One region of the Streptomyces paromomycinus genome, then DNA from elsewhere that is predicted to be linked to it. Evidence: predicted binding sites of a transcription regulator. Region 1 holds the regulator's gene; the other holds the start of a gene.
The links. The regulator HrcA, encoded in region 1, represses chaperone genes, less so after heat shock. The targets are predictions, from matches to a motif close to TTNGCACTCNGNNNNNCNGAGTGCNAA.
Positions count from the first base shown of each region.

Region 2: groES (co-chaperone GroES) is a predicted target of HrcA. The motif match lies at 1,993-2,019, and genes of this name have one in related genera.

Region 1 is NZ_BHZD01000001.1:6,564,898-6,569,087, reverse strand. It holds gene dnaJ (molecular chaperone DnaJ) at 261-1,397, opposite strand; gene hrcA (heat-inducible transcriptional repressor HrcA) at 1,398-2,414, opposite strand; gene OEIGOIKO_RS28100 (MBL fold metallo-hydrolase) at 2,667-3,401, shown strand; gene OEIGOIKO_RS28095 (DUF3097 domain-containing protein) at 3,430-4,190, shown strand, end outside.
Region 2 is NZ_BHZD01000001.1:5,509,226-5,513,415, forward strand. It holds gene OEIGOIKO_RS23515 (sensor histidine kinase) at 1-113, opposite strand, end outside; gene OEIGOIKO_RS23520 (response regulator transcription factor) at 154-834, opposite strand; gene groES (co-chaperone GroES) at 2,166-2,474, shown strand; gene groL (chaperonin GroEL) at 2,578-4,190, shown strand, end outside.

The DNA.
Region 1 (4,190 bases):
CAGTTCGGGCGGGACCGAGGGCTTCGGGGGCACCGGACGACGAACGGCGGCCGGGCTGAAAAGCCCGGCCGCCGCCATGTTCCGTACGGGGGTCACCACCCGTTGCCGTGCCCATCCGGGGGACAACCCCCGGACCCCCGGCACAACAACCGCCTACCGCCCGTTGAACGCATCCTTCAGACGCGAGAACAGCCCCTGCTGCCCCGGCTGACGGTACCTGCCCGGGGGACAACCCCCGGACCCCCCGGCACAACAACCGCCTACCGCCCGTTGAACGCATCCTTCAGACGCGAGAACAGCCCCTGCTGCCCCGGCTGGAACTGCCCCGTCGGGCGTTCCTCGCCGCGCAGCTTGGCGAGCCGCCGCAGCAGCTCCTCCTGCTCCGCGTCCAGCTTGGACGGCGTGATGACCTCGACGTGCACGATGAGGTCACCGCGCCCGTTGCCGCGCAGGTGGGTGACGCCGCGGCCGTGCAGCGGGATCGACTGGCCGGACTGGGTGCCGGGCCGGATGTCGATCTCCTCCATGCCGTCCAGCGTCTCCAGCGGGCACTTGGTGCCCAGCGCCGCCGCCGTCATCGGGATGGTGACCGTGCAGTGCAGGTCGTCGCCGCGCCGCTGGAACGTCGGGTGCGACAGTTCGTGGATCTCCACGTACAGGTCGCCGGCCGGGCCGCCGCCGGGGCCGACCTCGCCCTCGCCCGCGAGCTGGATACGGGTGCCGTTGTCCACACCGGCCGGGATCTTGACCGTGAGCGTACGGCGGGAGCGGATCCGGCCGTCGCCGGCGCACTCCGGGCACGGGGTCGGCACGACCGTGCCGAAGCCCTGGCACTGCGGACACGGCCGCGAGGTCATGACCTGGCCCAGGAAGGACCGGGTGACCTGCGAGACCTCACCGCGGCCGCGGCACATGTCACAGGTCTGCGCCGAGGTGCCGGGCGCCGCGCCCTCACCCGAACAGGTCGTACAGACGACGGCGGTGTCCACCTGGATGTCCTTGGTGGTCCCGAAGGCCGCCTCGTCCAGTTCGACGTCCAGCCGGATCATGGCGTCCTGGCCGCGCCGCGTACGGGACCGGGGTCCGCGCTGCGACGCCGTACCGAAGAACGCGTCCATGATGTCGGAGAAGTTGCCGAAGCCCGCGCCGAAGCCGCCGGCCCCGCCGCCGCCACCCGCCTGCGAGAGGGGGTCGCCGCCGAGGTCGTAGACCTGCTTCTTCTGCGGGTCCGAGAGCACCTCGTAAGCGGCGTTGATCTCCTTGAACCGCTCCTGGGTCTTCGGATCCGGGTTCACATCCGGGTGCAGCTCGCGGGCCAGCCGCCGGAAAGCCTTCTTGATCTCGTCCTGCGAGGCATCGCGCCGTACGCCCAGGACCGCGTAATAGTCCGTGGCCACTTACGACTCCGCGAGGATCTGTCCGACGTAACGTGCCACTGCGCGTACCGCTCCCATCGTTCCGGGGTAGTCCATGCGGGTCGGTCCGACCACGCCGAGTTTGGCGACTGCCTCGTCGCCCGAACCGTAGCCGACCGCGACGACCGATGTGGACGTCAGGCCCTCATGGGCATTCTCATGCCCGATGCGTACGGTCATGCCGGAGTCCTTGGCCTCCCCCAGCAGTTTGAGGAGCACCACCTGCTCCTCCAGGGCCTCCAGCACCGGCCGGATGGTCAGTGGGAAATCGTGCCCGAAGCGCGTGAGATTGGCGGTGCCGCCGATCATCAGCCGCTCCTCGGTCTCCTCCACCAGAGTCTCCAGCAACACCGACAGCACTGTCGAGACCGTGCCCCGGTCCTCCTGCTCGAAGGACTCCGGGAGATCCTGCACGAGCTGCGGCACGTCCGTGAACCGCCGCCCCACCACGCGGCTGTTCAGCCGCGCCCGCAGGTCCGCCAAGGAGGTCTCGCCGAACGGCGCCGGGCAGTCCACCATGCGCTGCTCGACCCGGCCGGTGTCCGTGATCAGTACCAGCATCAGCCGGGCCGGCGCCAGCGACAGCAGTTCCACGTGCCGCACCGTGGACCGGGTCAGCGACGGGTACTGCACGACGGCGACCTGCCGGGTCAGCTGCGCCAGCAGCCGTACCGTGCGGCCCACGACGTCGTCCAGGTCGACGGCGCCGTCCAGGAAGTTCTGGATGGCGCGCCGCTCGGGGCTGGAAAGCGGCTTGACGCCGGCCAGCTTGTCGACGAAGAGGCGGTAGCCCTTGTCCGTCGGGATGCGCCCGGCGCTCGTGTGCGGCTGGGCGATGAAGCCCTCGTCCTCCAGCGCGGCCATGTCGTTGCGGACCGTGGCGGGGGAGACACCGAGCTGGTGCCGCTGGGTCAGCGCCTTGGAGCCGACCGGCTCCTCGGTCCCGACATAGTCCTGGACGATGGCGCGCAGCACTTCGAGTCTGCGTTCACTGAGCATCGCGCACACCTCCAGTCCGGCCGTGTCACCGGCGCGCGGCCGGGTTCTTCCGGGTCGTCTTCCCTGGCACTCATCAGGTCCGAGTGCCAGACCCTGACCAAGTGTACGGCCGGGTCGCACGGGCAGGGCAAGGGCGGCGGTACCCAAGTCGCACTCCGGGCTCCCGCGAAATGCGTACCGCGGGCGGCGGCGGGCACCCGGAACCCCCCGGTCCGGCGGGCAACGCTATCGCGATACGGCTAGCGTCTCGGTATGCGTACGACTTGGGAAGAGGCCGGGTGGGAACGGCTCGGCGCGGGCGTCGGGCGGCGCCGGATGCCCGGCTGGGACGAGACGGTGGGCGCCGTCGTCGGCTCGTCCGGCGTGCTGATCGTGGACACCGGCGCGACGATCCGGGACGGTGCCGAGCTGCGCCGTCAACTTCGCGACATCACTGGACGGAACGTGACATATGTCGCGCTGACCCATCCCCACTTCGACCACGTCCTGGGCACCGCGGCCTTCGCGGGCGTCCAGGTCTTCGGCGCGGCCGGGCTCGACGAGTTCCTGCCGCGCGCCCAGGACGACCTGCGGCGCGACGCGGTGTCGCACGGCGTGGACCCGGACGCCGCGGCGGAGGCCACCGACCTGCTCGTGACCCCGCACCACCTCGTGTCCGGCGAACGCACCGTCGACCTCGGCGACCGGCAGGTCCTGCTCGCCAACGTCGGCCCCGGCCACACCGCGCACGACCTGGTCGTCCTGGTCCCCGGCACGCACGGCTCGCCCGCGGTCGTCTTCTGCGGCGACCTGGTCGAGGAGTCCGGCGAGCCCCAGGCGGGGCCGGACGCGCTCCCCGGCCGGTGGCCCGCCGCCCTGGACCGGCTGCTGGCCCTCGGCGGCGAGGACGCGGTGTACGTACCCGGGCACGGAGCTGTCGTGGATGCCCGATTCGTCCGTGAGCAACGCGACGCGCTGAGCCGCCGCTTCGGCGTGTCGCGGCACTGACCGGCCATCCCTTCTTATCGTCTGTCCAATGCGCAGCAGAGAGTACGGCCCGGACCTCACCCCGCCGTGGAAGAAGCAGCAGCCGGCTCCCGAGGTCGAGGCCGAGCCGGACCTCGTCGTCGAGGAAGCCGTCACCGGGTTCTGCGGCGCGGTCGTCCGCTGCGAGAAGACCGCCGAAGGCCCGACCGTCACCCTGGAGGACCGCTTCGGCAAACACCGGGTCTTCCCGATGCCCCCGCGCGGCTTCCTCCTGGACGGCAAGCCCGTCACCCTCGTACGCCCCTCCTCGCGCCCCGCCGCACGCGGACCGGCCCGTACGGCCTCCGGCTCCCTGGCCGTCCCCGGCGCCCGCGCACGGGTCGCCCGCGCCGGGCGCATCTACGTCGAAGGGCGCCACGACGCCGAGCTGGTGGAACGCGTCTGGGGCGACGACCTGCGCATCGAGGGCGTCGTCGTGGAATACCTCGAAGGCGTCGACGACCTCCCGGCCATCGTCCGCTCCTTCTCCCCCGGCCCGGACGCCCGCCTCGGCGTCCTGGTCGACCATCTCGTCCCCGGCTCGAAGGAGTCCCGCATCGCGGCCTCGGTCACCGACGAGGACGTCCTGGTCGTCGGCCACCCGTACATCGACATCTGGGAAGCGGTGAAACCCGCCGCGGTCGGCATCCCCGCCTGGCCGTCCGTCCCCCGCGGCCAGGACTGGAAGACCGGCGTCTGCCGCGCCCTCGGCTGGCCGGAGAACACCGGGGCGGCGTGGCAGCACATCCTCTCCCACGTCCACTCCTACAA
Region 2 (4,190 bases), 1.1 Mb from region 1:
CTGGTGGTGTTGTCCAGAAGATTCGCCCGCAACAACACGTACAGCCAGCCACCCCCGACAGCCAGCACGAGCCCCATCGCGAGCGCCGCGGCCGCGGCGGTGCGGCCGCGCATCGACGCGGGCCTGGGCCGGAACCGGACCCGACGGCGGTTTTCAGCCGTCATCGGGCGCCATCCGATACCCCGTCCCGTGCACGGTACGGATGGAACGGCGCCCGAACGGCACGTCCACCTTCTTGCGCAGCGACGAGACGTACACCTCGACGATATTGGGGTCCACGTCGGCCGGCGAGTCCCACACCTCGTCGAGGATGTCCCGCTTGGCGACCGCCTGCCCCTCGCCCGCCATGAGACAGCGCAGCACCCCCAGTTCGCGTGCGGTCAGCTCGATCTCGGTGTCACCACGACGGCAACGCCGGGCATCGGCATCCAGCGTGAGATCACCACTCTGCAAGGTGCGCGGACGCTCGGCGGCACGCCCACGCCGGGTGAGCGCGCGCAACCGGGCGAGCAGCACGACGAACGAGAACGGTTTGGCCAGATAATCGTCGGCGCCCGCGTCCAGCCCCTCGGCCACGTCGTACTCGCCGTCCTTGGCGGTCAGCATCAGCACGGGCGTCCAGTCGTCCCGGCGCCGCAGCCGCCCACAGATCTCGTACCCACTGGGCCCCGGCAGCATCACATCCAGCACGATCGCGTCATACGCCCCCGCCAACGCGAGCTCCAGCCCCCGATGCCCGTCCCGGGCCACATCCACCCAGTGCCCCTCGGCAGCCAGCCCCCGCCGCAAGGAGTCGGCGAGTCCTTCTTCGTCCTCCACGACCAGTATGTGCATGGACTCATTGTCACGGTTCGGCCGTATTCCCGGGGGGCGGGCCCGGTGGGGGTGCGCGTGGTGCGCGGAGGGTCCGGTGGTGGGGGGCTCGGGGTCACTCTCCCCCAGCCTTCGGCCGGGGGTACCCCCACGGCATCCTTTAGCTGCGGTGATTCGGATTCCTGGGCCAGCGTGCGGACTGCCTGCGGACTGCCTGCGGGGAGCCCCCTGCGCGACCCCGAGCCCTGACCGGATCGCGGCCTCCCGAGCAATCGGGCTGGGCTTTTCACAAGCCCAAACGCTCCCGGTGCGGTGCGCGCGTTGTGCGCGGAGGGTCCGATGGGTGGGGGCTCGGGGCCGCTCCGGGGTCACTCCTCGGCATCCTTTAGTTGAAGTGATTCGGATACGTGGGCCAGCGTGCGGACTGCCTGCGGGGAGACCCCTGCGCGACCCCGAGCCCCGGCCGTCGGGCGGCTTTCCGAGCGATCGGCCTGGGGACTTTCACAAGCCGGGCGCGTCCCGGTGCGCCCCGGCACCCCGGTGCGCCCCGGCACCCCGGTGCGCCCCGGCACCCCGGTGCGCGAGTGCCCGAGTGGCCGCGCGTCGTCCGGCGCGTCAGCGTCCGAGTGCCCGGGTGCCCGGGTGCCCGGGTGCGCGAGTGCCCGAGTGGCGTCCGGCGCGCCAGTGCCCGAGCGTCCGGGTGCCCGAGTGGCCGGGTGTGGTCCGGCGCGTCAGCGCCCGGGTGGCGCGGCGGAGCCGCGTCGGGGTGGGCTGGTCCGGGGCGCGCGTTCCACCGCCGGGGAGTGGCCTGCCGTGCCGCCACCACCCCGCGAGCCTCACCACCAGGAGAGGCGGACCCGGGCGCCATCGAAAACTCCCCCCACCGACCTCGGCTCGCCGAACCGGCCGGAGGGGGCGTGTAGGGGGCCATCCCCGCAGGCAGTCCGCACGCCGGCCCACGTATCAATTCACTTCAACTAAAGGATGCCGAGGAGTTGGCCCCCTGCGCGCCCCCGCCCCCACAACGCACCCATGCGAGCCGAACGTCAACAACACACACCCCCCGCGCGAAGCGCATCGCAGCGCGCCAGCGCAAAGCCAGGATTGCCAAGCCCCCCACCTGGGCAAGGTGCCCCCGTGCCACCCCGCCCCGGAAAGACGCGCCACAGGCGCATCACATTGGCACTCCGCTTGACCGAGTGCTAACCGCGTCATAGTCTCGGCTCTGGCACTCTCCACCGGGGAGTGCCAAACACAGCGACGGGCAGGTCCGGCACCCGCGACGACGGATCCACCTGGTCGCCACCTCAGACAGTTAACCCCGTGAGATCTCCGAAGGGGGAGGTCGGATCGTGACGACCGCCAGCTCCAAGGTTGCCATCAAGCCGCTCGAGGACCGCATCGTGGTCCAGCCGCTCGACGCCGAGCAGACCACGGCTTCGGGCCTGGTCATTCCCGACACCGCGAAGGAGAAGCCCCAGGAGGGCGCCGTCCTCGCCGTGGGTCCGGGCCGCTTCGAGAACGGCGAGCGCCTGCCGCTCGACGTCCAGGTGGGTGACGTCGTTCTCTACAGCAAGTACGGCGGCACCGAGGTGAAGTACAACGGCGACGAGTACCTCGTCCTCTCGGCGCGCGACGTGCTCGCGATCATCGAGAAGTAATTCACCGAAGATTGCCTTGTTCTGCGCCCCTGGTTCCCGCGTCTAAACAACCGGTTTCCCGGGGCGCAGTTCGTTGCAGAGAACGACTAAGGACACGTAACTCATGGCGAAGATCCTGAAGTTCGACGAGGACGCCCGTCGCGCCCTTGAGCGCGGCGTCAACAAGCTTGCCGACACCGTGAAGGTGACGATCGGCCCCAAGGGCCGCAACGTCGTCATCGACAAGAAGTTCGGCGCCCCGACCATCACCAACGACGGTGTGACCATCGCCCGTGAGGTCGAGGTCGACGACCCGTACGAGAACCTCGGCGCGCAGCTGGTGAAGGAGGTGGCGACCAAGACCAACGACATCGCGGGTGACGGCACCACCACCGCCACCGTGCTGGCGCAGGCGCTGGTCCGTGAGGGTCTGCGCAACGTCGCCGCGGGCGCTTCCCCGGCCGCCCTGAAGAAGGGCATCGACGCCGCGGTCAAGGCCGTGTCCGAGGACCTCCTCGCGACCGCCCGCCCGATCGACGAGAAGTCCGACATCGCGGCCGTCGCCGGTCTGTCCGCGCAGGACAAGCAGGTCGGCGAGCTGATCGCCGAGGCGATGGACAAGGTCGGCAAGGACGGTGTCATCACCGTCGAGGAGTCCAACACCTTCGGTCTGGAGCTGGACTTCACCGAGGGCATGGCCTTCGACAAGGGCTACCTCTCGCCGTACATGGTCACCGACCAGGAGCGGATGGAAGCGGTCCTGGAGGACCCGTACATCCTGATCCACCAGGGCAAGATCGGCTCGATCCAGGACCTGCTGCCGCTGCTGGAGAAGGTCATCCAGGCCGGCTCCTCCAAGCCGCTGCTGATCATCGCCGAGGACGTCGAGGGGGAAGCCCTGTCGACCCTGGTCGTCAACAAGATCCGCGGCACCTTCAACGCCGTCGCCGTCAAGGCGCCCGGCTTCGGCGACCGCCGCAAGGCGATGCTCGGCGACATGGCCGCCCTGACCGGCGCGACCGTCATCGCCGAGGAGGTCGGCCTCAAGCTCGACCAGGCCGGTCTGGACGTGCTGGGCACCGCCCGCCGCGTGACCGTCACCAAGGACGACACGACCATCGTGGACGGCGGCGGTAACTCCGCCGACGTCGAGGGCCGCGTCAACCAGATCAAGGGCGAGATCGAGTCCACCGACTCGGACTGGGACCGCGAGAAGCTCCAGGAGCGTCTGGCGAAGCTGGCCGGCGGCGTCTGCGTGATCCGCGTGGGTGCGGCCACCGAGGTCGAGCTCAAGGAGAAGAAGCACCGTCTGGAGGACGCCATCTCCGCGACCCGCGCCGCGGTCGAGGAGGGCATCGTCTCCGGTGGTGGCTCCGCCCTGGTGCACGCCGCCAAGGTGCTGGAGGGCTCCCTCGGCAAGGAGGGCGACGAGGCCACCGGTGTCGCCGTCGTCCGCCGCGCCGCCGTCGAGCCGCTGCGCTGGATCGCCGAGAACGCCGGTCTTGAGGGCTACGTCATCACCTCGAAGGTGGCGGAGCTGGACAAGAACCAGGGCTTCAACGCCGCGACCGGCGAGTACGGCGACCTGGTGAAGGCCGGCGTCATCGACCCGGTCAAGGTCACCCGCTCGGCGCTGGAGAACGCCGCGTCGATCGCCTCGCTGCTGCTCACGACCGAGACCCTGGTCGTCGAGAAGCCGGCCGAGGAGGAGCCCGAGGCCGGTCACGGCCACGGCCA